Regions from separate parts of the Leclercia adecarboxylata genome, predicted to be linked through region 1. Evidence: predicted binding sites of a transcription regulator. Region 1 holds the regulator's gene; each other region holds the start of a gene.
The links. Region 1 encodes CRP, which controls carbon source genes, mostly activating them, when cyclic AMP is high. Its sites were predicted from a motif close to ATGTGANNNNNNTCACAT; they were not measured.
Positions count from the first base shown of each region.

Region 2: the regulator CRP is predicted to act here: its motif matches at 3,685-3,702, upstream of deoC (deoxyribose-phosphate aldolase).
Region 3: the regulator CRP is predicted to act here: its motif matches at 2,518-2,535, upstream of msrB (peptide-methionine (R)-S-oxide reductase MsrB).
Region 4: the regulator CRP is predicted to act here: its motif matches at 4,187-4,204, upstream of epd (erythrose-4-phosphate dehydrogenase).

Region 1 is NZ_CP040889.1:1,647,552-1,653,690, reverse strand. It holds gene argD (bifunctional acetylornithine/succinyldiaminopimelate transaminase) at 1-481, shown strand, start outside; gene FHN83_RS09725 (YccS/YhfK family putative transporter) at 558-2,645, opposite strand; gene crp (cAMP-activated global transcriptional regulator CRP) at 2,703-3,335, opposite strand; gene FHN83_RS09715 (OsmC family protein) at 3,646-4,050, shown strand; gene FHN83_RS09710 (phosphoribulokinase) at 4,119-4,988, opposite strand; gene FHN83_RS09705 (YheU family protein) at 5,019-5,237, opposite strand; gene FHN83_RS09700 (hydrolase) at 5,240-6,139, opposite strand, start outside.
Region 2 is NZ_CP040889.1:2,750,008-2,756,146, forward strand. It holds gene FHN83_RS14945 (patatin-like phospholipase family protein) at 1-414, shown strand, start outside; gene FHN83_RS14950 (metal-dependent hydrolase) at 411-1,193, shown strand; gene FHN83_RS14955 (YjjW family glycine radical enzyme activase) at 1,188-2,048, opposite strand; gene FHN83_RS14960 (YjjI family glycine radical enzyme) at 2,020-3,570, opposite strand; gene deoC (deoxyribose-phosphate aldolase) at 3,832-4,611, shown strand; gene deoA (thymidine phosphorylase) at 4,736-6,058, shown strand; gene deoB (phosphopentomutase) at 6,110-6,139, shown strand, end outside.
Region 3 is NZ_CP040888.1:307,410-313,548, forward strand. It holds gene FHN83_RS01635 (ATP-binding protein) at 1-198, opposite strand, end outside; partial or broken gene FHN83_RS01640 (IS481 family transposase) at 585-854, opposite strand; gene FHN83_RS01645 (peptide-methionine (S)-S-oxide reductase) at 870-1,442, opposite strand; gene msrA (peptide-methionine (S)-S-oxide reductase MsrA) at 1,439-1,939, opposite strand; gene msrB (peptide-methionine (R)-S-oxide reductase MsrB) at 1,942-2,388, opposite strand; gene FHN83_RS01660 (YkgB family protein) at 2,625-3,140, opposite strand; gene FHN83_RS01665 (carboxymuconolactone decarboxylase family protein) at 3,278-3,832, opposite strand; gene FHN83_RS28465 (peptide-methionine (S)-S-oxide reductase) at 3,891-4,052, opposite strand; gene FHN83_RS01675 (ISAs1-like element ISAs12 family transposase) at 4,215-5,351, opposite strand; gene FHN83_RS01680 (IS630-like element ISAhy2 family transposase) at 5,663-6,139, opposite strand, start outside.
Region 4 is NZ_CP040889.1:1,177,749-1,183,887, reverse strand. It holds gene speB (agmatinase) at 47-967, shown strand; gene FHN83_RS07385 (M48 family metallopeptidase) at 1,012-1,770, opposite strand; gene tkt (transketolase) at 2,050-4,041, shown strand; gene epd (erythrose-4-phosphate dehydrogenase) at 4,399-5,418, shown strand; gene pgk (phosphoglycerate kinase) at 5,468-6,139, shown strand, end outside.

The DNA.
Region 1 (6,139 bases):
GCCGGACATCCTGACCAGCGCCAAGGCACTCGGCGGCGGTTTCCCGGTCAGCGCGGTGCTCACCACCCAGGATATCGCCTCGGCGTTCCACGTGGGCTCTCACGGCTCCACCTACGGCGGCAACCCGCTGGCGTGTGCGGTCGCAGGGGCGGCGTTCGATATCATCAATACCCCGGAAGTGCTGAGCGGCGTTAATACGAAGCGCGAGCAGTTCGTGAAGCATCTCCAGCAGATCGATGCCCAGTACGATGTCTTCAGCGATATCCGTGGCATGGGGCTGCTGATTGGCGCCGAGCTGAAGCCGCAGTACAAAGGCCGGGCGCGTGATTTCCTCTATGCCGCCGCCAGCGAAGGGGCGATGGTGCTCAACGCCGGACCGGACGTGATGCGCTTTGCGCCGTCGCTGCTGGTGGAAAGCGCGGATATCGACGAAGGGATGAACCGCTTTGCGAACGCGGTGAAGCGGGTGGTTCAGGCGTAGTTGTGTTGCCCGGCGGCGCTGCGCTTGCACGGGCCTACGGATTTGTAGGCCGGGTAAGCGCAGCGCCACCCGGCAATTAATACGGCGTGCGTTTCAGCCGCCGGATCAACCAGATACCGTGATGCGGGCGCTGGCGCCACGCCACCGACGAAATGGTGTGCATGGTGTTCAGATGCCCCAGAATACGCTGCAGATGCTGTTCCAGCGTGCTCATGGGGCCGTGCGTCAGGGTCTCTGGCGCTTCCAGAATATTACTGTCTCCGCTCTCCCCCGGCGCGTCATACTCCAGACGCTGCTGACAGCGCTGAAGCGCAATTTCACACGACTGCAAATACCGCTGCGCCAGATCGGGCGTCAGCATCGTATGTTCCCGCGCCAGCGTCGTCATCGCATTGATATGTTCGACGATAAACTGGCTGTGCGTCACCCACAGCCGCATATCCGCCAGATAGGCTGAATTGAAGCCCGGCTCCTGCATCGCCTGATTCAGGGAGTTGAACAGCGCGTTGTGCGCCTGGTTAACCTTCATGCGCTGCCACGCCAGCGGTGTGGGTTGCGGATCGTCGCTGAGGATCAGGCGGATGGCCTCCTGATCGGCCTCCAGCGCGTCGTGGGCGTTCTGGCGCAGCAGCCCGCTTTGCCATTGCGGCCACAGCCATACCATCCCGCCGAAAGCGATTAAACAGCCAATCAGGGTGTCGGCCAGTCGGGCGATAATAAACTGCTCCCCGTTCAGCGTGATCAGCTGAAGGGTGTACACGGCGGTCACCGTGAAGCCCACCGTCGCCCAGCCGTAGTTCTTACGAATGAACAGATAACTTACCAGGGTGACCATCAGCATCCCCGTCAGGGTGTAGCCTTCCGGAACGTGGAAGTGCAGGGTAACGCCGGCAATAACCAGCCCCGCCAGGGTACCGGCCGCCCGGTGGAGAATGCGTACCCGCGTGGCGCTGTAGCCGTTTTGCGTCACCAGCAGGACGGTCATTAAGATCCAGTAAGGCTTAGGCAGATGCAGCGCCACGCCCATCAGGCTGGCGATACTCAGCATCACGCTGATGCGGGCCGCATTGCGCAGGGCGGCAGATTTAAGCGACAGATAGCTTCTCAGGGCGGGGATCAGCGGCAGGCGCTTCTGCTTGTCCGCCATCAGATCGCGCGGATAGAGCGGACGCTGGGTGCGGAGCACGCGGGCAATCCGGCTGAAGTGCCATGCGCAGAACTGACCCACCGGGTTATCCGGGTGCTGGCGGGCGATTTTTTCCAGCGCGCCAAGCTGCTTGTCCATGTTGAAGCGGGTGGGATAGCGATGATAGAGAATGTCATCCGCCAGCACGCGCAGACGGGCGGCGACGGTCAGGGCGTTCCAGCGGATCACCGCTTCGGCGTGGCTGCGCTCCACCAGCGTTTGCACCTCCTTCGGATGATGCAGGCTGACGGAGATGTGCTCCTGCAGATCCAGACCCACCTGGAAGGTACGCAGCAGCCGCTTGTATTCATGATTTTTGTTCGCGGCAAGCATGTGCAACTGCTGATAACACTGGCTAATCAGGTCGACCACCTTCTGCTGGCGGGCCAGCAGCGGCGGTAACGATTTTTCAGGGTCGGTATGCTGGGTCAGCAGGGTGTATTTGGCTTCGCAGTAATCGGCCAGTTGGCGGTAGAGCACGCTCAGGGATTCACGCAACGGCTGCTCGCGCCACATCCAGAACCAGAACCAGTTGAACAGCCCGTACCACAGGGTGCCCAGCGCGTAGATGAGCAGCGGCGCCCAGATCGGCATATTTCCCGCCAGGCTCAGGGTAAAGATGGCGGCAATCAGCGAGGCGGGCAGCAGGCGGGCATGCAGGGCGCTGATCTCTGCCGTGACCCCTAACGTCATCGCCAGCACCGTCAGAATGAGGGGCAACGGTATATCGCGCGCCAGCAACAGCTGCACGGCCAGGCTACAGCCGGCAAACAGCGAGCCGCCAATAATCAGGCGTTTAAAAAAGCGTTTATGGGGCGTGTCGAGGCCAGCAATGTTGCAGCAGGCGGGGACGAGGGAGAACAGCAGACCGTATTGCAGATAACCGAGAACTAAACCCACAGCCACAGGGAGACACAACACCAGGGTTTGCCGCAGTGCGTAGTTAACTTCCGGGTGATAGATGAGCCTGCGCCACATGGGTGAGAGAGACAAAAACGGCGTGTCATCGTGCGATGCCACGCCGTCTGAGTGGAATTAACGTGTTCCGTAAACCACGATGGTTTTACCGTGGGCGGAAATCAGGTTCTGATCTTCCAGCATTTTCAGAATACGGCCCACCGTCTCACGAGAACATCCGACGATCTGACCAATTTCCTGACGGGTGATTTTAATTTGCATACCGTCCGGGTGGGTCATGGCGTCTGGCTGTTTCGCCAGGTTCAGCAGAGTCTGAGCGATACGGCCCGTCACGTCCAGGAAGGCGAGGTTGCCCACTTTCTCGGAAGTGACCTGCAGACGGCGAGCCATCTGCGAAGAGAGGCGCATCAGGATATCCGGGTTAACCTGGATCAGCTGGCGGAATTTCTTATAAGAGATCTCAGCCACTTCACACGCGGTTTTCGCACGGACCCAGGCGCTACGCTCCTGACCTTCTTCAAACAGGCCCAGTTCACCGATAAAGTCTCCCTGATTCAGGTAAGAGAGGATCATCTCTTTGCCTTCTTCATCTTTGATCAGCACTGCTACTGAGCCTTTGACGATGTAATACAACGTTTCCGCTTTTTCACCCTGGTGAATCAGCGTGCTCTTCGATGGGTACTTATGAATATGGCAATGAGACAAGAACCATTCGAGAGTCGGGTCTGTTTGCGGTTTGCCAAGCACCATGCGCTGTTATCCTCTGTTATAAGCTGTCTCCAGAGTCTGGCTGTGTACCTGTACTCTGGGGGTTGCAATCGAATTCTTCCCCCTGCCTGGGGAGCGGCTGTCACAATAATTAGCAGCCTGTAATGTGTGATGTCCTCTGCATACATGTGTAACGTCAATGTATTACTGTAGCATCTCGACTGTTTTAGCATAGGTTTTGCCGCGTGTCTCCTGGTGTCTCGCTTCAGCTTGATGCAGGTCGACTTCCGTTGCCAGAATTGTTACTGGCGCGTAATCTGACAGGAAAAATGCAATCCTGGAGTTAATAAAAATGCAAGCACGTGTGAAATGGGTTGAAGGGTTAACCTTTCTCGGTGAGTCTGCCTCGGGCCACCAGATACTGATGGATGGCAACTCCGGTGACAAAGCGCCAAGTCCGATGGAAGTGGTTCTGATGGCGGCGGGTGGATGCAGCGCAATCGACGTGGTATCGATTCTGCAAAAAGGCCGTCACGACGTGACTGACTGCGAAGTAAAGCTGACCTCAGAACGCCGGGATGAAGCGCCGCGCCTGTTTACCCATATCAATCTTCACTTCGTGGTGACCGGCAAAGAGCTGAAAGACGCTGCGGTCTCCCGCGCGGTGGATCTCTCTGCGGAGAAGTACTGCTCCGTGGCGCTGATGCTGGAAAAAGCGGTCAAAATTACCCATTCGTATGAAGTGATCGAGGCATAAGCTTGTGGGGCATCGTGCGGTCTGATGCCCTCACCCCGACCCTCTCCCACAGGGAGAGGGAGAACAGATTAAGCGATCTTCTTGCCTTCCATCAGCCGCTGCACCAGCGGCGTCATGATTAACTCCATCGCCAGCCCCATCTTGCCGCCCGGCACCACCAGCGTATTCATGTGCGAAATAAACGAGCCCTGCAGCATCGCCAGCAGCCAGGGGTAATCGATCTCGTCCAGATTGCGGAAATGGATCACCACAAAGCTCTCGTCCAGCGAAGGGATGGCTTTTGCCGCAAACGGGTTCGAGGTGTCCACGGTCGGGACGCGCTGAAAGTTAATATGGGTGCGGGAAAACTGCGGCGTGAGGAAGTTAATGTAATCCTCCATGGAGCGAACCACGGAATCCATCACCGCTTCACGGGAGTGGCCGCGCTCGCTGGTATCCCGCGTCAGCTTCTGGATCCACTCCAGGTTAACGATAGGCACCACGCCCACCAGCAGATCGACATGGCGCGCCACGTCGTGTTGCGGCGTGACGACCCCGCCGTGCAGACCTTCATAAAACAGCACGTCGGTGGGTTCCGGCAGCGGCTGCCAGGGAGTAAAGGTACCCGGCACCTGGTTCCACGGCACCGCTTCGTCATAGGTATGCAGGTATTTGCGCGACTGGCCGGTCCCGCTGCGTCCGTATTCCGCGAAGGTCTGCTCCAGCATGCCAAAGTCGTTGGCATCGGGGCCAAAGTAGCTGATATGTTTGCCGAGATCGCGCGCTTTGCGGATTGCCATATCCATCTCAGGACGGGTGTAGCGGTGAAAGCTGTCGCCCTCTACCTCTGCAGCACGCAGATGCAGTTGCGAGAAGATCTTACGGAAGGCGAGGCTGGTGGTGGTGGTGCCTGCACCACTCGACCCTGTAACGGCAATAACCGGATGTCTGGCGGACATAGCAACTCCCTGAGTGGAAAGAGTGTGCGATCAGTCGCGAAACTGACCACGGGGCATGATATTCACCGTCTCGTGCAGTTCGGACCACACCAGAACGGCCTCACCGCTTTTAAGCTGCTGTTTAACATCGGCGACTTTCATTTCAAGCGTGCGTTCATGTTCACCATAATCTGTGCCCTCACGCAATACAAAGCTTTCAATCAGATTATCCAGCGTTTCGGGAGCCAGATCCTGCCAGGGAATGATCATGTTTACTTTTCCAGATATGTGGTCAGCCAGTCCGGGATACGTGTCTCCAGCCACATCTGCGGTCGACGCAGCGTGCCGCCGATAAAGCCCACGTGTCCGCCATGTTCGGTTAGTTGATACTGCACGTTGGCCGGTAAATGGTCCGGCGCCGGGATCGAGTGATGATCCATAAAGGGATCGTCTTTCGCATGAATAATCAGCGTAGGCCGGGTGATTTGATTCAGCAACGGCATGGCGCTGCACTGGCGATAGTAGTCTATAGCATCGGCAAAACCGTGGATTTTCGCGGTGATCAGATCGTCAAATTCGCGCAGGCGACGCACCCGTTTCAACTGCTGAAGGCTGACAGGCAACGTGTCCGGGTAGGCCTTGAGCTTACGGGCGGCGTTGGCTTTCAGTAAGTTCAGCAGATAGCGCTGATAAACGCGGGAAAACCCCTTCTCCATATGATAGCTACACTGCTCAAGCATGAACGGCGCAGAGACAATGACCGCCGCGTCGAGCGGGACGTTATCACCCTCTTTTGCCAGCAGGCAGGCGAGCATATTGCCGCCCAGTGAATAGCCTACCGCCGCGGTGGGTGCCGGGCCGTGGGTCTGCACCAGCCAGTTCAGGAACCAGCGACCATCTTCGATCTCGCCGGAGTGGTAGATCCGTTTTTGCCGGTTCGGTTCGCCGCTGCAGCCGCGAAAATGCATCACCACGCCAAGCCAGCCGCGCTCTTTCGCGGCATGGATCAAACCGTGGGCATAAGGGCTGTGCAGGCTCCCCTCCAGACCATGAAACACCACCAGTCGCGGTTTATGCTGCGCCTGAGAGGGATCTTCACTCCAGGCGAGATCCACGAAGTCATCATCCGGCAGGTCGAGCCGCTGCCAGTGGGGCGTGAACTGTAACTTCCG
Region 2 (6,139 bases), 1.1 Mb from region 1:
TTTAAGCGGATGGAGCGCTGGCTGGGTGAAAGCAGCCTGCAACCGATGCTCAACCTGGTTTCGCACCATGAGGCGAGCTATCACGCCATCCAGCATTTTATTGAAAAGCCGCCGGGCAAACTCAGGATCTTCGAAATCTATCCGCCAAAACCGCTTAACAGCATGGCGCTGGGCAGCCGCATCCCCGCTCTGCGTGACGACTACAAAACCGGACGTCTGTGCGGGCGCTATTTCCTGGCGACGGTGGGCAAACTGCTGGCCGAACAGCCGCCGCTGCGCCGCCACCAGCGGATCATCGCCCCGGCCACGGTGGTGGTTCCTCCGGCAAGCGTGGCCAGCGATGCGCTTACCACCCCGCTCGTGGATGCCCCGCAGGCCAATGACACCCTGTTTGATAACGAGGATCTGGCGTGACTTACCGCTTTATTGATACCCATTGTCACTTTGATTTCTCCCCCTTTACCGGTGATGAGCCCGCCAGCATCCAGCGTGCCGCTGAGGCGGGCGTTATGGCCATCGTGGTTCCGGCCATAGATGTGGCGAGCATCGATCGGGTGCTGGATCTCGGGGCGCGCTACCCGGCGCTGTATATGGCCCTGGGTCTGCATCCCATTGTGATTGAATCCCATCAGGATGCGCATCTGGACACGCTGGAAGCGGCGTTGGCGGCAAAGCCGGAAAGGCTGGTGGCGGTGGGGGAGATCGGCCTCGATCTCTATCGCGAGGATCCTCACTTCGAACGACAGGAAGCGATCCTCGATGCCCAGCTGAAGCTGGCGAAACGCTACGATCTGCCGGTGATCCTCCATTCCCGGCGCACCCACGACAAGCTGGCGATGCACCTCAGGCGCCACAATCTGCCGCGAACCGGGGTGGTCCATGGCTTTGCCGGAAGCCTGCAGCAGGCCCAGCGTTTTGTGGAGATGGGCTATAAAATTGGCGTCGGGGGCACCATCACCTATCCCCGCGCGAGTAAAACCCGCGATGTGATGGCGCAGCTACCGCTCTCCGCCCTGTTGCTGGAGACCGACGCCCCCGATATGCCGCTTAACGGTTTTCAGGGCCAGCCGAACCGCCCCGAGCAGGCGGCGAGGGTATTTACCACGCTGTGTGAACTGCGCCCGGAGCCCGCGGATGAGATCGCCCAGGCGCTGCTGGATAACACCCGGGCGCTGTTCAACCTGCCGCTATAGATAGAGCGCCGGGCGGATCACTGCGATCTGCTCCCGCTCCAGCAGCTGCGCCAGCGGTTCGACATCATCGGCCGTCGCGCTGCGCCAGTGACGGGCTTCGCCGTAGACGCCATGGGCATGAAAAGCGTTGATCCTGACCGGAACATCCCCCAGCTGACGGATAAATTTGACCAGTTCGCGATGGTGCGTCAGGTAATCACAGCGATCCGGGATCACCAGTAAACGCAGCTCGCTCAGCCGGTGGTGTGCCGCCAGCCAGCGAATGCTGTGCTTGATAAGCGCGTTGTCGCGCCCGGTCAGAAAACGGTGATGGGCGTTGTCCCAGGCCTTAAGATCGACCATTGCGCCATCAAACACCGGGAGCAGCTTTTGCCAGCCGGTTTCGCTTAGCAGGCCGTTACTGTCCACCAGACAGGACAAATGCTGCAGCTGCGGATCGGCTTTCAGCGCGGAAAACAGCGCCACCAGAAACGGCAGCTGGGTGGTGGCTTCCCCGCCGCTGACGGTGATGCCGGAGATAAAGGGCGCGACCTTGCGGATCTGCACGATGACCTCCTCCACGCTTAACCGCTGCGCCATGGGCGTCGCCTGCTGCGGGCACATTTGCAGACAGGTATCGCACTGCTGGCAGGTCGCGTCATCCCACCAGACCCGTCCGGCCTGAATATTCAGCGCATCGTGCGGGCAGTGCGGCACGCAGGCGGCGCAGTCGTTGCAGCGCCCGATGGTCCACGGGTTGTGGCAGGTTTTGCAGCGCAGGTTGCACCCCTGCAGAAACAGGGCCAGGCGGCTGCCGGGCCCGTCAACGCAGGAGAACGGGATAACCTTACTGACTAAAGCGCATCTGCTGTTCATGGCTTATCACGCGCGGCTGGCGCTCCAGTATGCGGGTGTTGCGGGCGGCCTCTTCGCCCAGCCAGGTGGTGTTGGTGCGCGAGCCTTCGGCGCGGTATTTTTCCAGATCGGACAGCCGCACCATATACCCCGTCACACGAACCAGATCGTTCCCTGAAACGTTAGCGCTGAATTCGCGCATCCCGGCGCGGAAAGCGCCCAGACAGAGTTCCACCACCGCCTGCGGATTGCGCTTCACGGTCTCGTCCAGGGTCAGGATGTCGCTGATCCCGGCGCGATAGTGGCGATGATGCGGCGCGACCGCCAGCAGGTGGCTAATCGGATCCGGCTCATCGCCATACGGCAGACGCGCCCCCGGCGTGGTGTCCACGTCAGAGCTGATCCCCGACTGGGCATGGAGCATGGCGCGGTGTCGCCAGCCATATTTGACCGGGGTGGCTTCCACAAAGGCCGCCAGCTGCTCGCTGATGCGATACCCCAGCGCATTGGCCTGGTCATCTTTGCCGTAGCGCCCGTTAATCCCCGCTTTCTCGCACAGCACGTTCACCGCTTCGGCGAGGCCGTACATGCCGAACATGGGCACAAAACGGTTGGGATCGATCAGCCCTTCTTTCACCAGGAAGCTATTCTCAAAGAAGCCGGAACGCTGATACAGGAACTCGCAGCGGGCATCGATGATGGCGATCTGCTGCTGACAGTAGTGCGGCAGGGTGCGGGTAAAGAACGCCTCGAGGGTTTCGCTCTGCTCCGCGATGGCCTTCAGGTTGAGGCGCACAAGGGTGCTTCCCCCGCCTGCCAGCGGCAGCGAGTTGTAACAGCTGACCACGCCAAAGCCATTTTTTGTGAAAATTTTATCATTTACCTGCCCGTTGGAGATATGCGGTTTACTGCATTCGCAGATGTTCTTCGCCACCTCCAGCAGCAGATCGTCCGGCGTGATTTTGGGATCGTAAATAAAGGTGAGATTGGGTGAAACCTGCTTAAGCTCTGCATCGGCGCGTAAAATGGCGCGCGTTATCGGGCCGTCTGCCGGGCCGATATTGGCATGGACGAAGGCATCCGGCAGGGTGCGATCGAGGTAGCGCCAGAAACGTTTTATTCGAATATCGATTTCTTCTTGTGTTAGAATTCTAACATATGGCTGCAGCAGCGTATCGAGATGGCCGAGGAACACCGGCATGGCGGTAACGGACGGAACATGGTGGTAAAGGATGGTCAGCAGCGACAGCGCATCATCCAGATCCTGAGCGCCTTCCAGTTCCAGCCACTCTGAACCCTGTTTCAGAAACAGCGCATAGTCAGGCAACACGTAGCGCGGTTTGTAAGGCGCGTGGCCTTCAAACATATCGCAGATAAATCCCCCGGCCAGGGCCAGACGCGCATCATTATCCAGGGCCGGGTAGGGCAGATTGTTTTCCGCCTCCAGCGCCAGAAAGTGGCGTTTTTGTTCGGGGCTTAACACCGGGCTTGTCACAATTTTCTGGCAACGTTGTTGCAGGGCGGCGGGGGTGGATGGGGACATTGTCGCTTCCTTATTCTTCTGCATGGACAGGGGAAGATTGTAGAAAGACTCCTGCCAGCTGCTTTTGATCCTGCGCGGGTGCCTGACGCTTTAATCAGCAGTTGTAGCTAAATTATTTGAAGTTGATCTCATTATGGTTATGCAAATTTGTATGCATATTTCATTAACTGTGATGAATGTCGAAGTGAGAAAGCGGGTGAATGTTAGAATACTCACAGACCCGCAAGGTGAAATTTTACGGCTATACGCCCGGAGAATGTTATGACCGATTTAACCGCAAGCAGCCTGCGTGCTTTAAAACTGATGGATCTGACCACCCTGAATGACGACGACACGAACGAGAAAGTGATCGCCCTGTGTCATCAGGCGAAAACCCCGGTGGGCACCACGGCGGCTATCTGTATCTATCCGCGTTTCATTCCGATCGCGCGTAAGACCCTGAAAGAGCAGGGCACGCCGGACGTGCGTATTGCCACCGTGACCAACTTCCCACACGGTAACGACGACATCGAAATCGCGCTGGCAGAGACCCGCGCCGCCATCGCTTACGGCGCTGACGAAGTTGACGTGGTCTTCCCTTACCGCGCGCTGATTGCCGGTAACGAGCAGGTGGGCTTTGAGCTGGTGAAAGCCTGTAAAGAGGCCTGCGCAGCGGCAAACGTGCTGCTGAAAGTGATCATCGAAACCGGCGAGCTGAAAGAAGAGGCTTTAATCCGTAAAGCGTCTGAAATCTCTATTAAAGCGGGTGCAGACTTCATTAAAACCTCCACCGGTAAAGTGCCGGTCAATGCCACCCCGGAAAGCGCACGCATCATGATGGAAGTGATCCGCGATATGGGCGTGGAAAAAACCGTGGGCTTCAAACCGGCGGGCGGCGTGCGTACCGCAGAAGACGCGCAGCAGTTCCTGGCGATTGCCGATGAGCTGTTCGGTGCCGACTGGGCTGATTCCCGCCACTACCGTTTTGGCGCATCCAGCCTGCTGGCCAGCCTGCTGAAAGCACTGGGCTACGGCGACGGTAAGAGCGCAAGCAGCTACTAATAGCACTATTCGTTGTAGGCCGGATAAGGCGTAGCCGCCATCCGGCGTTGTTCCGGTTCGCCGGGTGGCGCTACGCTTACCCGGCCTACGGTTAGCCTTCGACTCACTTCCTCAGGGGGTTATTTTGTTTCTCGCACAAGAAATTATTCGTAAAAAACGTGATGGTCATGCTTTAAGCGACGAAGAGATCCGTTTCTTTATCAACGGCATTCGCGACAATACCATCTCTGAAGGGCAGATTGCCGCCCTGGCGATGACCATTTTCTTCCACGATATGGCGATGCCGGAGCGCGTGTCGCTGACCATGGCGATGCGGGATTCAGGAACCGTTCTGGACTGGAAGAGCCTTAACCTTAATGGCCCGATCGTGGACAAACACTCCACCGGCGGCGTGGGCGATGTCACCTCGCTGATGCTGGGGCCAATGGTCGCTGCCTGCGGCGGCTACATTCCAATGATTTCCGGGCGCGGCCTCGGTCATACCGGCGGCACGCTCGACAAACTGGAAGCCATTCCGGGCTTCGATATCTTCCCGGATGACAACCGCTTCCGCGACATTATTAAAGATGTGGGTGTGGCGATTATCGGCCAGACCAGCTCTCTTGCTCCGGCGGACAAGCGTTTTTACGCCACGCGTGACATTACCGCGACCGTCGACTCCATCCCGCTGATCACCGCTTCGATCCTTGCCAAGAAACTGGCCGAAGGTCTGGATGCGCTGGTGATGGACGTGAAAGTGGGCAGCGGCGCCTTTATGCCGACCTACGAACTCTCAGCGGCGCTTGCCGAAGCGATCGTTGGCGTTGCCAATGGCGCTGGCGTGCGCACCACCGCACTGCTTACCGACATGAACCAGGTGCTGGCTTCCAGCGCGGGTAACGCGGTTGAAGTGCGCGAAGCGGTACAGTTCCTGACAGGTGAATACCGCAACCCGCGCCTGTTCGAGGTGACCATGGCGCTGTGCGTCGAGATGCTCATTTCAGGCAAACTGGCGAACGATGACGCCGACGCCCGGGCGAAACTGCAGGCGGTGCTGGATAACGGCAAAGCGGCGGAGATCTTTGGCCGCATGGTTGCTGCCCAGAAAGGCCCGACCGATTTCGTGGAAAACTACGCCAAATACCTGCCAACCGCGATGCTCAGCAAAGCGGTGTACGCGGATACCGAAGGCTTCGTCTCGGCGATGGACACTCGCGCGCTGGGTATGGCGGTGGTCTCCATGGGCGGCGGTCGTCGTCAGGCTTCCGACAGCATTGATTACAGCGTCGGCTTCACCGATATGGCCCGTCTGGGCGACAGCGTTGACGGTCAACGTCCGCTGGCGGTGATCCACGCGAAAGATGAAAACAGCTGGCAGGAAGCGGCGAAAGCCGTGAAGGCTGCCATTACTCTGGCGGATAATGCCCCAGAAAGCTCGCCTTCGGTCTATCGTCGTATTACCGAATAGCGGTATACTGATCTGATCGCTTTTTTATGAAGCACTGAGTACGGAGAACATATGAAACGTGCATTTATTATGGTGCTGGAC
Region 3 (6,139 bases), on a different replicon from region 1:
GAAATCCAGAAAGGTTTTAGGCTTTTCTCTGACCATATACTGAGGGTCAATCCCATAAAAAACAGGAACCAGAACAAGAGATGAGGTTTTTCCTGCTCCGTTTGTCCCTGAGATGTTGCTATGACCCGTCAAGGATATTTCCGTCAATGAAGGAAACGCGCTCTGGTTGGTGATGATCCGCAGTAGTGCACTTTTCATAAAAATCGCCTGCAAAATATACATTAAATCAATATATATCAGATCAGTGCATATTGGTAGTGTCAAGGTTAAATAATAGGCAATTTTGTACTAGGTAGCGTTTTAATTTGATTATGGACTTTATGCTATACCGATAAATACACAGGAAATTTTTTTCACAAAAGTGTATGAATGTTGATAGAAGCAACAAGCTACCATCGAAGGGCGTTTCCAAAGATATTGGTATAACAGAGCATCGAACAGACTCAGTTGGAAAGGATCTCGCGTAGAAGCTCTATCATCTTCACGGATAACTCGCGTTTCCAACGATAAATTAGTTTGGGATTATGTAGGGTAACGTTGTTGTATCGTTATGTGATTTTACTCACTTAGCGCGGTGTACAGAACTACTGGATCAGATCAGTTTCAACTGACGTTCTGCCGTTGCACATTTTGCCCTGATGAGTTCGTTCATTGTTGTAAGACAGCCACTCATCCTGATCATTTTGCCGCGTCTCCAGCGTTTGATTAACTTGTTGCGAAAAGCCACCTGATAAAACTCGTTCAGGATCGCCTTATCAAACTGCTCGCAGATCCCATTCGTTTGCGGTGACATCGTTTTAGTTTTCGTGTGATCGATGCCACTACTAGAGTTGGTAATCATGACGCTCGAACTTGCAGAGTAGCACAGCCTATATCGATGTTAACTCTACACCTGACTCTGTCAATTTATGCGTATCAACATAGTGGCTGAAACGTGCTAATAAGAAGGTGAGTTTTGGATGAATGTACCTTTGACAAAATGGTCTGTTGGGTGCTGTATAAAAGTAGTCGATAAGCTCAGTTTTATTCGCTTTAAAATCCTTAAAAAAATAAACCTGAGTAATGACTGGCTGCTCAAAATCAGCTCTACAGGCATCTAATATGTTTACAGCCTGGTTATACTGAACCTCATCATAAGCGTATATCGCTGAACGATATTTACCACGCATTGAGTGGTTTGATGTGCTCGCGTGAGTATGTAAATGGGTTTCGATCAAGGTTGATAAAGAAATAACAGTCGGATCAAAAACCACTTCAATGGCTTCGCTGAACTGAGCGTTGTCACCAATTGAGGCGATCCAACCTTGATTGACAGTAGCAATGCCAATAAGTGATGAAAATACGCCTTCGGTGCACCAGTGACAACCACCGCCTAAGCCGATTGTATTAAGGGTGGTTGTCGTATGCAAATTGCAAGTCTGTGTGGGCTGCTGCAAACTCATTGAGATGAGGGCAACTTCCAGTCTGGTCTGGGGAAGTGGCAGGTATAGCCATTTGGTCGGAGTTCCAAATAGTCCTGATGCATAGCCTCCGCTTCCCAAAAATCACTTGCAGGTTCGACTTCAGTCACTACTTTTCCAGGCCATAATCCCGAAGCATCCACGTCAGCAATGGTTTTTACTGCCTCAGCATGCTGTGCCTCAGAGGTATAATAAATGGCTGAGCGATAAGATGTGCCCTTGTCATTACCTTGTCTATTTACTGTACTAGGGTCATGAATCTGAAAGAAAAACTCTAAAATTTGTCGATAGCTGGTGATTTCATTATCGAACATTATTTCAATGCCTTCAGCATGGTTACCATGATTGCGGTAGGTAGCATTAGCCACTTCACCACCGGTATAACCTACTCGGGTTGAAGTGATACCGGGACGTTTGCGGATAAGATCCTGCATGCCCCAAAAGCAGCCACCGGCTAATACTGCGCGTTCAATTGCCATAATTAAATGTCCTCTACTTGGTCTAAATACTCTGCGTAACCTTTACTTGCCATTTCTTCCCTAGGAATAAAACGTAATGACGCTGAGTTAATACAATAACGTAGGCCACCCTGGTCTTTGGGACCGTCTGAAAATACATGGCCTAAGTGACTGTCGCCATGAGTTGAGCGCACTTCTGTGCGGGTCATGCCGTGCGACCTATCAGTGATTTCAATTACGTTGACAGAGTCTATCGCTTTGGTAAAGCTCGGCCAACCACACCCTGATTCATACTTGGCAGAAGACGCAAATAAAGGCTCACCTGACACGATATCCACGTAAATGCCGGGCTTGGTGTTCTTTAGCAATTCACCAGTCCCTGGACGCTCTGTACCATTTTCTTGCGTCACCCGATACTGCTCCTTAGTCAGAGCAGAAATCGCATTCATAGATTTTTGATAGGTATTCATAAATGTCCTCTTATAGAGTAGAGCCATGTGCCTTTCAGATTATAAGAGACCTTCTGTTTACAGAATTTATTTCACTTAGGCCGTTAACCCGAAAAAATGATCTGATCCAGTAGTTCTGTACACCGCGCTAAGTGAGTAAAATCACATAACGAGGTGCCTATGACAGCTAAAAAGAACTGCAAGACCTATACCGCAGAATTTAAGGCCCTCTAACTTATAGTTGTTTCGGATGCGGCTTATTTGTTTTTGTGCTCCAGTGCTGTAAGTGATGTGCCTACGATAAATATAGACACGACAAACAAGCCTAAATCTTTTAGCAAAAACTGGCCAGGAACCACAGAGATCGCAGGAAACCCAAGAGATGCCTCAAAAACACCGGGTGTAGTCAGCATGAACGACAATGTCGTAAAAAAGAGTCCGGTTGAAAGTACACCGCCCAAGATTGCGAGCTTAGGGGAGAAAACTCGTGCAGCGATTAACAGGCCAACTGAAATTTCAAGCACACCCAGAAAATTTGAGAATCCTTGAATGCTGAGGAAACTATACATCCATGAAAGCAGAGGGCTATTACTAACAAAACCATGTATACCGTTTGCTTCGTAGCTAGTGAATTTCATACCACCAAACCACAAATATATTATCGTCATGGCAACGTAGATGCCACCTATACCAAACTTAGTGACTTTTGCACCGAGATTATTACTAAGGATATTGGTAGTCTGGACACCATTTTCAATTTCGGGAATAGTCATCTTATATCTCCAATTATTTTTAGCCATGTGGACTCACTCTATGTAGCCCACTAAAATGATATGACTCTTGAGAAAAACTATATGTTTACTCGAGTCGAACCTAACTTAGGTAATTGCTGTAGTTGAGCACCAATGGATTAGACATCAATGCCTAGTGGTTGAACGGCCGGGAAGTCGACCTCGGTCTGTGTCACTTCGTTAACGTAGTTAGTGAAAGTGTTCAGGGCAACAGCCAACAGAATATCCACTACATGTGCATCACTGTAGCCAGCGTTCAGCACCGCTTGGACCTGGTCATTGCTGACTTGCCCGCGCTGGCGGACTACGGCGGCAGCAAAACGCACGGCTGCGTCGGCCTTAGGGTCATTTGATGCACCGCTGCGGTTGGCAGTGAGTTCAGCATCATCAAGCTTGGCCACCTTACGGCCTAGGAAGGAATGGCCAGCAAGGCAATAATCGCAGCCGTTGATCTCAGCGACGGCTAGGGCAATACGCTCAAGAGTCGCTGTACCCAAGCCGCCCTGTGCTGATGCTGCGCTCAATTGCAGGTAGCCAGTCAGCGCAGCAGGGCTGTTGGCAACGACGCGGAACATGTTAGGAACGCGGCCCAGTTGTTTTTCCACAGCCTTGAGTGAGGTATGGGTAGCAGTAGGCGCGGCGTCGATTGTGGTAGGGGTGTTCAAACGTGACATAAATTTCTCCTAGTGATTTGAAAGACAGCACGCTGTATTGGCGTGGAATAAATTGTATTTAAGAAGGTTCTGCTTGATAATCCGTTGCTATCAGACAGCTCATCTTCACGTCTTGCGCAGTCGCCATTTCAGTGCCACTACACACCTTCGTTGACGTCACGCCGTCCTGATTTCTAAGGAGGTCTTCGAGACTCCAAAAACACCCTCCGGCAACGATCACATTATTTATTTTTCATAAAGCCTCCTTGGTTTTTATCTATTTACTAATGGAACTGAATTTACAGCATGTAAAATAGATATAACATGCTCAATAGTTCGTATAATGTGACTTATTAGACAGTTTACGTAGGGGCTATGTCAGGGTGAGAGCGTGAACATTTTGTTAAATTTCACCCAGTTTTTTGAGACCCGCATTGAGTACCGTTTCCAGATATTCACTGCTCATTCCTGCGATTTTTTGCTTCCGTCTTACGCTCGCCTTGCGTGAAGTCTCGGCCCTGAGCATGTTCAGCCCCATGTGCCGGATGCACGCCAAAATCTCTGCGGCATCACCGCGATAAATCGGGCAATCATCCTCGCCCATCGTGACGTCCAGCACCCAGTGCAGGCTATTTTCGATGGCCCAGTGCCCACGCACCGCTCGCGCAAACTCATCCTGCACCAACGCTTTGGAACTGATGAAATAACGCTGCTCTATGGTAATTTTTTGCATATTTTCAACGCGATAGGAGATGGCCACGCCAATGCTGTGCAACTGTTTCCAATGAGGAAACTGGGCGGCCAACTCGCCCGCCGCCATGACATGGTACTCACGACCATCGATGCGGCCATGAGCCTTCTCAAGCGTCATCGTCTCTGCGCATAACGGGGTGGCCGCCAGCGGGGCGAGGGCCTGTCGAACCGCCTCGAACAACTTGGGTTGGTTGCCTTTGACGGCCAATAAGTAATCGCCACCTTGCTGAAGGATGGTCTCGGCGATCTCGGTCTGGCACCCCATCGCATCGATGGATACCAGGCAGCCTTTGATGTCGAGCAGCGCCAGCAACTCGGGAATAGCGGTAATTTCATTGGACTTGGCGTCGGTTTTTATCTGTCCGAGCACCAGCTTATTGGCGGCGGCATAGGCACTGACCATGTGAATGGTCGACGTTCGATCCTCACGGTCATAGGAACTGCGCAGGGTTTTGCCATCGATAGCGACCAGGGCGCCATCGGTGTGCTGGTTAATGGCTTGAGTCCACCGCACAAAGGCGGCCTGAAACGGCTCTGGTTTGATGCCGGAGATGATCCTGGCAATGGTGTCATGGACAGGAATGCCGTTTTTAAACAGTCCCTTGGATTGAAACCAGGGAAGATGAACCTCGCCGAAATCCTCAATATCTTCCCAGCCCTCAGCCCCGCCGATCACGGCACAGACGGTGAGAAACAGGACATCGTAGAAGGGATAATAAATCTTGGCATGCTGGCGAGGGTCGTGAATATTGTCGAAGAACTGAGCGAAAACGGCATCAATAGACATGAGAGCACTCCTGAAAAGGAGCATGAGATCACAGCCGGATCACCAGGTCAAATTTCAGGGTGAGGATGTGAGCAAATTGTTAACTATGGAAATCATGGAAATTATCATTTTTTGGATTTCATGCGCATTTTTTGAGCTGAAATGACGTGCAGTGACGATTAAAAAGTGTGAAGGCGATCCTGACTATAAAGTTAACTGCATATCACAGGCCTATAAGTATTTGTTTTGTAGGCAAAAAACTATTTTTAATTTTTAACAAAATGTTCACGATCTCGCCCTGGATCTATGCTAAATAACTGATCCCAATAGTGCTACACCTTCGCTGTGCCATAGCCATTCCCCGGGAAAGGAGACACGGTATCCATGAAGTGTTTCACTCGGGCCAGCAGGTTTGCCATCCCTCTGCATTGATGATTGCGCGTGATGGTTTCATGTAACTTGTGCCATAGCCGTTCTATGTGATTAACCCAAGGGCTGTAAACTGGCTGGAACACCAGGCAGAACTTGGGATTCTTCTTCAACCATCGCTCGGTCTGTTTGCTTTTGTGAATGATGTAGTTATCGAGGATCAACGTGATGGTTTTGGCTCGTCGGTAGTGGTGGCGCAGCTTTTCCAGCATGGCAATAAACAGCGATGAGTTTTTCTTGATCCCGCTGACGTAAAGCACCCTTCCGTTGCCTGCGTGGAGAACGCCTGCCAGATAATGCTTGGCATTCTGCCCCGGTGTGACAACCCGCTTTTGCTGCGCTCTGAACATCCAGTCGGCTCCTAATTTGGGATTGAGGTC
Region 4 (6,139 bases), 470 kb from region 1:
TTTTTCATCTATTTTTAATGCACCGACGTTATAAAGAGGTCAGGACATGAGCACTTTAGGGCATCAGTACGATAATTCTCTGGTATCTAACGCTTTTGGTTTTTTACGCCTTCCGATGAACTTCCAGCCGTACGACAGCGACGCGGACTGGGTGATCACCGGGGTGCCATTTGATATGGCGACGTCCGGCCGTGCCGGTGGCCGTCATGGCCCGGCGGCGATCCGTCAGGTCTCCACCAACCTGGCCTGGGAGCACAACCGCTTCCCGTGGAACTTCGACATGCGTGAGCGCCTGAACGTGGTTGACTGCGGCGACCTGGTATATGCCTTCGGTGACGCGCGTGAAATGAGTGAAAAACTGCAGGCCCACGCAGAAAAACTGCTGGCAGCCGGCAAGCGCATGCTCTCTTTCGGTGGTGACCATTTCGTGACCCTGCCCCTGTTGCGCGCCCATGCGAAGCACTTCGGCAAGATGGCGCTGGTGCATTTCGATGCCCATACCGACACTTACGCGAACGGCTGCGAATTCGACCACGGCACCATGTTCTACACCGCGCCGAACGAAGGCCTGATCGATCCGAACCACTCCGTGCAGATTGGTATTCGTACCGAGTTCGATAAAGACAACGGCTTCACAGTGCTGGACGCCGGTCAGGTGAACGATCGCGGCGTGGACGATATTCTGGCCCAGGTGAAACAGATCGTCGGCGATATGCCGGTCTACCTGACCTTCGACATCGACTGCCTGGATCCGGCCTTTGCCCCGGGTACTGGTACCCCGGTGATCGGCGGCCTGACCTCTGACCGCGCCATCAAACTGGTGCGCGGCCTGAAGGATCTGAATATCGTCGGCATGGACGTTGTGGAAGTGGCGCCTGCCTATGACCAGTCCGAGATCACTGCCCTGGCCGCAGCGACCCTGGCGCTGGAAATGCTCTACATCCAGGCGGCGAAGAAAGGCGAGTAATAAAGACAGAGGCCGGGACAGATTGCCCGGCCTGTGTATCGATGTTACTTGAGGCCGTCTGCGGACATGCGATCGCGAATATGCTGCGCACGCTCTGCAGAGGCAGGGTGGTCGTCAAACATGGAGCTTTGACGGCCCGCTTCCTGTTGAGCCAGCTTTTCGAAGCTGGTGGCTAAACCTGACGGGTTAATGCCACGTTTGCGCAACAGATCGTATGAGTAGTCATCGGCCTCAGACTCCTGACGCTGGGAGAACTGGGAGTTAACCAGTTTTTCACCGAGATCGCCAAGCTGCGACTGGGAGAGGCTTCCGACAATGCCGCCGGCAGAGGCTGCCGCCACGCGTACGGCGTTAGTGCCGAGCGCGACCTGCATCCCTTTCTTCACGTGGCCGAGGGCAACGTGACCCATTTCGTGGCCGATAACCGCTTCGACTTCGTTGTCGTTCATCATATCCATCAGCCCACTGTAGACGCGGATACAGCCGTTGGCCATGGCAAAGGCGTTGACGTCTTTAGCCATGTACACCTTGTAGTTCACCGGCTGGCCATTAATGTTGTCGCCGAGGGCCGAAGCAATCTTATTCAGACGCTGAGCGTAGGTGCTGTCAGCAGGCGCGATGGTCGCTTTGCCGTCCATCTCCTTACAGGCCTCATCGCTTAACGTTTTCACCTGGGCGTCGGTCAGGGAGTAGGCCTGAAAAGCCTCTGCTCCGGAGCTCAACAGGCCGCCAGAATTCATATTTTGACACCCGCTAAGCAGGAGCGTCGTTCCCAGAGCCAGCACTATTGCACGCATTTTCATTATGTTGCTTCCGTACTCGTTAACATTGATAAATTCTGAAAGTTTTGCCGCCCCGGAGAAGGGTGCAGGAGTAATTATAAGGAATTTAAACCCAGCCGGGCGAGAAGATTGCGCAACGTGCGATCGTGTTCCGGAGATTTCTTAAGCGGCAAAAGAATGGTCCATGTACATGCTTTGTCGCTTGGGTTACATTGTTGGCACTTTTTTCTGGCGTAGCCCAAAACGCGCTGTCGTCAAGCCGAAACGGGTATGGCCTTCAACATCCGATCTGGAGTCAAAATGTCCTCACGTAAAGAGCTTGCCAATGCTATTCGTGCGCTGAGCATGGATGCTGTACAAAAAGCTAAATCCGGTCACCCGGGTGCCCCGATGGGTATGGCTGACATTGCCGAAGTGCTGTGGCGTGATTTCCTGAACCACAACCCGCAGAACCCTGCCTGGGCTGACCGCGACCGTTTCGTTCTCTCTAACGGTCACGGCTCCATGCTGATCTACAGCCTGCTGCACCTCACCGGCTACGACCTGCCAATCGACGAGCTGAAAAACTTCCGTCAGCTGCACTCCAAAACCCCGGGTCACCCGGAAGTGGGCTACACCGCAGGTGTTGAAACCACGACCGGTCCGCTGGGCCAGGGTATTGCTAACGCCGTAGGTATGGCGATCGCCGAGAAGACGCTGGCGGCGCAGTTCAACCGTCCGGGCCACGACATTGTTGACCACTTCACCTACGCGTTCCTGGGTGACGGCTGCATGATGGAAGGCATCTCTCACGAAGTGTGCTCCCTGGCAGGTACCCTGAAGCTGGGCAAACTGGTTGCGTTCTACGACGACAACGGCATCTCCATCGACGGCCACGTTGAAGGCTGGTTCACCGACGATACCGCAGCACGTTTCGAAGCCTACGGCTGGCACGTGGTGCGTGGCGTTGACGGCCACGATGCTGAAGCGATTAAACGTGCGGTAGAAGAAGCGCGCGCAGTCACCGACAAACCGTCCCTGCTGATGTGCAAAACCATCATCGGTTTCGGTTCTCCGAACAAAGCCGGTACGCATGACTCCCACGGCGCACCGCTGGGTGATGCTGAGATCGCGCTGACCCGCGAAGCGCTTGGCTGGAAACACCCTGCGTTTGAAATCCCGTCTGACATCTATGCCCAGTGGGATGCAAAAGAAGCCGGTCAGGCAAAAGAAGCGGCCTGGAACGAGAAATTCGCTGCCTACGCAAAAGCCTTCCCACAGGAAGCGGCAGAATTTACCCGTCGTATGAAAGGTGACATGCCGGCAGACTTCGACGCGAAAGCGAACGAGTTCATCGCTAAGCTGCAGGCTAACCCGTCCAAAATCGCCAGCCGTAAAGCGTCCCAGAATGCCATCGAAGCCTTCGGTCCGTGGCTGCCAGAGTTCCTCGGCGGCTCCGCTGACCTTGCGCCTTCTAACCTGACTATCTGGTCCGGCTCTAAAGCGATCAACGAAGATACTGCCGGTAACTACATCCATTACGGCGTGCGTGAGTTCGGTATGACCGCGATCGCCAACGGTATCTCCCTGCACGGTGGTTTCCTGCCGTACACCTCCACCTTCCTGATGTTCGTGGAATATGCCCGTAATGCGGTGCGTATGGCTGCGCTGATGAAACAGCGTCAGGTGATGGTCTACACCCACGACTCCATCGGTCTGGGCGAAGATGGCCCGACTCACCAGCCGGTTGAGCAGGTTGCCTCTCTGCGTGTGACCCCGAACATGTCCACATGGCGTCCATGTGACCAGGTTGAGTCCGCGGTAGCGTGGAAATATGGCGTTGAGCGTCAGGACGGCCCGACCGCGCTGATCCTCTCCCGTCAGAACCTGGCTCAGCAGGATCGTACTGAAGCACAGCTGGCGAACATCGCCCGCGGTGGTTACGTACTGAAAGACTGCGACGGTCAGCCGCAGGTGATCTTCATCGCCACCGGTTCTGAAGTTGAACTGGCCGTTGCAGCCTGGGATCAGCTGGCAGGCGAAGGCGTGAAAGCGCGCGTGGTGTCCATGCCGTCTACCGATGCCTTCGACAAGCAGGACGCGGCTTACCGTGAATCCGTGCTGCCGAAAGCCGTTTCTGCCCGCGTGGCAATCGAAGCGGGTATCGCTGACTACTGGTTCAAATACGTGGGCCTGAACGGCGCTATCGTCGGTATGACCACCTTCGGTGAGTCTGCTCCGGCTGAGCAGCTGTTCGAAGAGTTCGGCTTCACCGTTGAGAACGTGGTCGCGAAAGCGAAAGAACTGCTGTAATCGCTGTTTTGCCCGGTGGCGCTACGCTTACCGGGCTTACAAATGGCACGAAAACCAGGCCGGGTAATCGCAAGCGAATTACCCGGCTTTTTTGTATGTACTATTCCTCCAGCCTGTAACCAGACCGTTAATTATTCCATGAGAAATGTGACGCAAGTCATATAGCTGGCTTATTGGTCTGGACAGTCATTTCCTTTATTCCGTGTTTCGCTTATTCTGGCTGAAGCGTTTCAGTCGACTAAATGTTCGACAAATGACCAATCAGTTGGAGTTTGTGACAGGCAAGGATTCCCCTCAGAGCGTTGCTGCATTACTCTGTCAGCCACCTCAAGTCAGGGAAAGCTTTGCAGGAGACTTATGACCGTACGCGTAGCGATTAATGGTTTCGGTCGCATCGGACGTAACGTGGTTCGTGCTTTATATGAATCCGGACGCCGGGCGGAAATTACCGTGGTGGCCATCAACGAACTGGCGGATGCCGCAGGCATGGCGCATTTGTTGAAATATGACACCAGCCATGGGCGCTTTGCCTGGGACGTTCGTCAGGAGAGAGAGCAGCTGCTTGTCGGTGATGACGTGATTCGTCTGCTTCATGAGCGGACGATCGACGCATTACCCTGGCGTGAACTGGGCGTTGATGTGGTCCTCGATTGTACCGGCGTCTACGGCAATCGCGAACACGGCGAAGCCCATCTGGCGGCCGGCGCGAAGAAAGTGCTCTTTTCACACCCTGGCAGTAACGACCTCGATGCCACGGTGGTTTACGGCGTCAACCATCATGAGTTGCGCGCGGAACACCGTATCGTCTCCAATGCCTCCTGCACCACCAACTGTATTATTCCGGTCATCAAACTGCTGGACGATGCCTACGGCATTGAGTCGGGTACGGTTACCACCATCCACTCCGCCATGCACGATCAGCAGGTCATTGACGCTTACCACCCGGATCTGCGACGCACTCGCGCGGCGAGTCAGTCGATTATCCCGGTGGACACCAAACTGGCGGCCGGTATTACCCGAATTTTCCCCCAGTTTGAAGACCGTTTTGAAGCCATCGCCGTGCGTGTTCCCACCATCAACGTGACGGCAATCGACCTCAGCGTAACCGTGAAAAAACCGGTAAAAGCCTGTGAGGTCAACCTGTTGCTGCAAAAAGCGGCACAGCAAGCATTTCATGGTATAGTTGACTATACGGAATTACCGTTGGTCTCAGTAGATTTTAACCACGATCCGCATAGCGCCATTGTTGATGGCACGCAAACGCGCGTAAGTGGAGCGCATCTGATCAAAACGCTGGTCTGGTGTGATAATGAATGGGGCTTTGCTAACAGGATGCTCGACACCACGTTAGCTATGGCCGCTCAAGGTTTCAGGTAAGACGCGTATTGCGTCTGCAAAACTTTAAGAATCAACGAGAGGATTCACCATGTCTGTAATTAAGATGACCGATCTGGATCTGGCAGGTAAACGCGTTTTCATCCGTGCGGATCTGAACGTACCGGTTAAAGATGGTAAAGTGACCAGCGACGCGCGTATCCGTGCTTCTCTGCCAACCATCGAACTGGCACTGAAGCAGGGTGCGAAAGTGATGGTAACCTCCCACCTGGGTCGTCCGACTGAAGGCGAGTACAACGAAGAGTTCTCTCTGCTGCCGGTTGTTAATTACCTGAAAGACAAACTGTCCAGCCCGGTACGTCTGGTTAAAGACTACCTGGACGGCGTTGAAGTTGCTGAAGGTGAACTGGTTGTTCTGGAAAACGTTCGCTTCAACAAAGGCGAGAAGAAAGACGACGAAACCCTGTCCAAAAAATACGCTGCGCTGTGCGACGTATTCGTCATGGACGCTTTCGGTACTGCTCACCGCGCGCAGGCTTCCACTCACGGTATCGGCAAATTTGCTGACGTTGCTTGTGCAGGTCCACTGCTGGCAGACGAACTGGAAGCACTGGGTAAAGCACTGAAAGAACCTGCTCGTCCGATGGTTGCTATCGTTGGTGGTTCTAAAGTGTCTACCAAACTGACCGTTCTGGACTCTCTGTCCAAAATCGCTGACCAGCTGATTGTGGGCGGCGGTATCGCCAACACCTTCGTTGCAGCC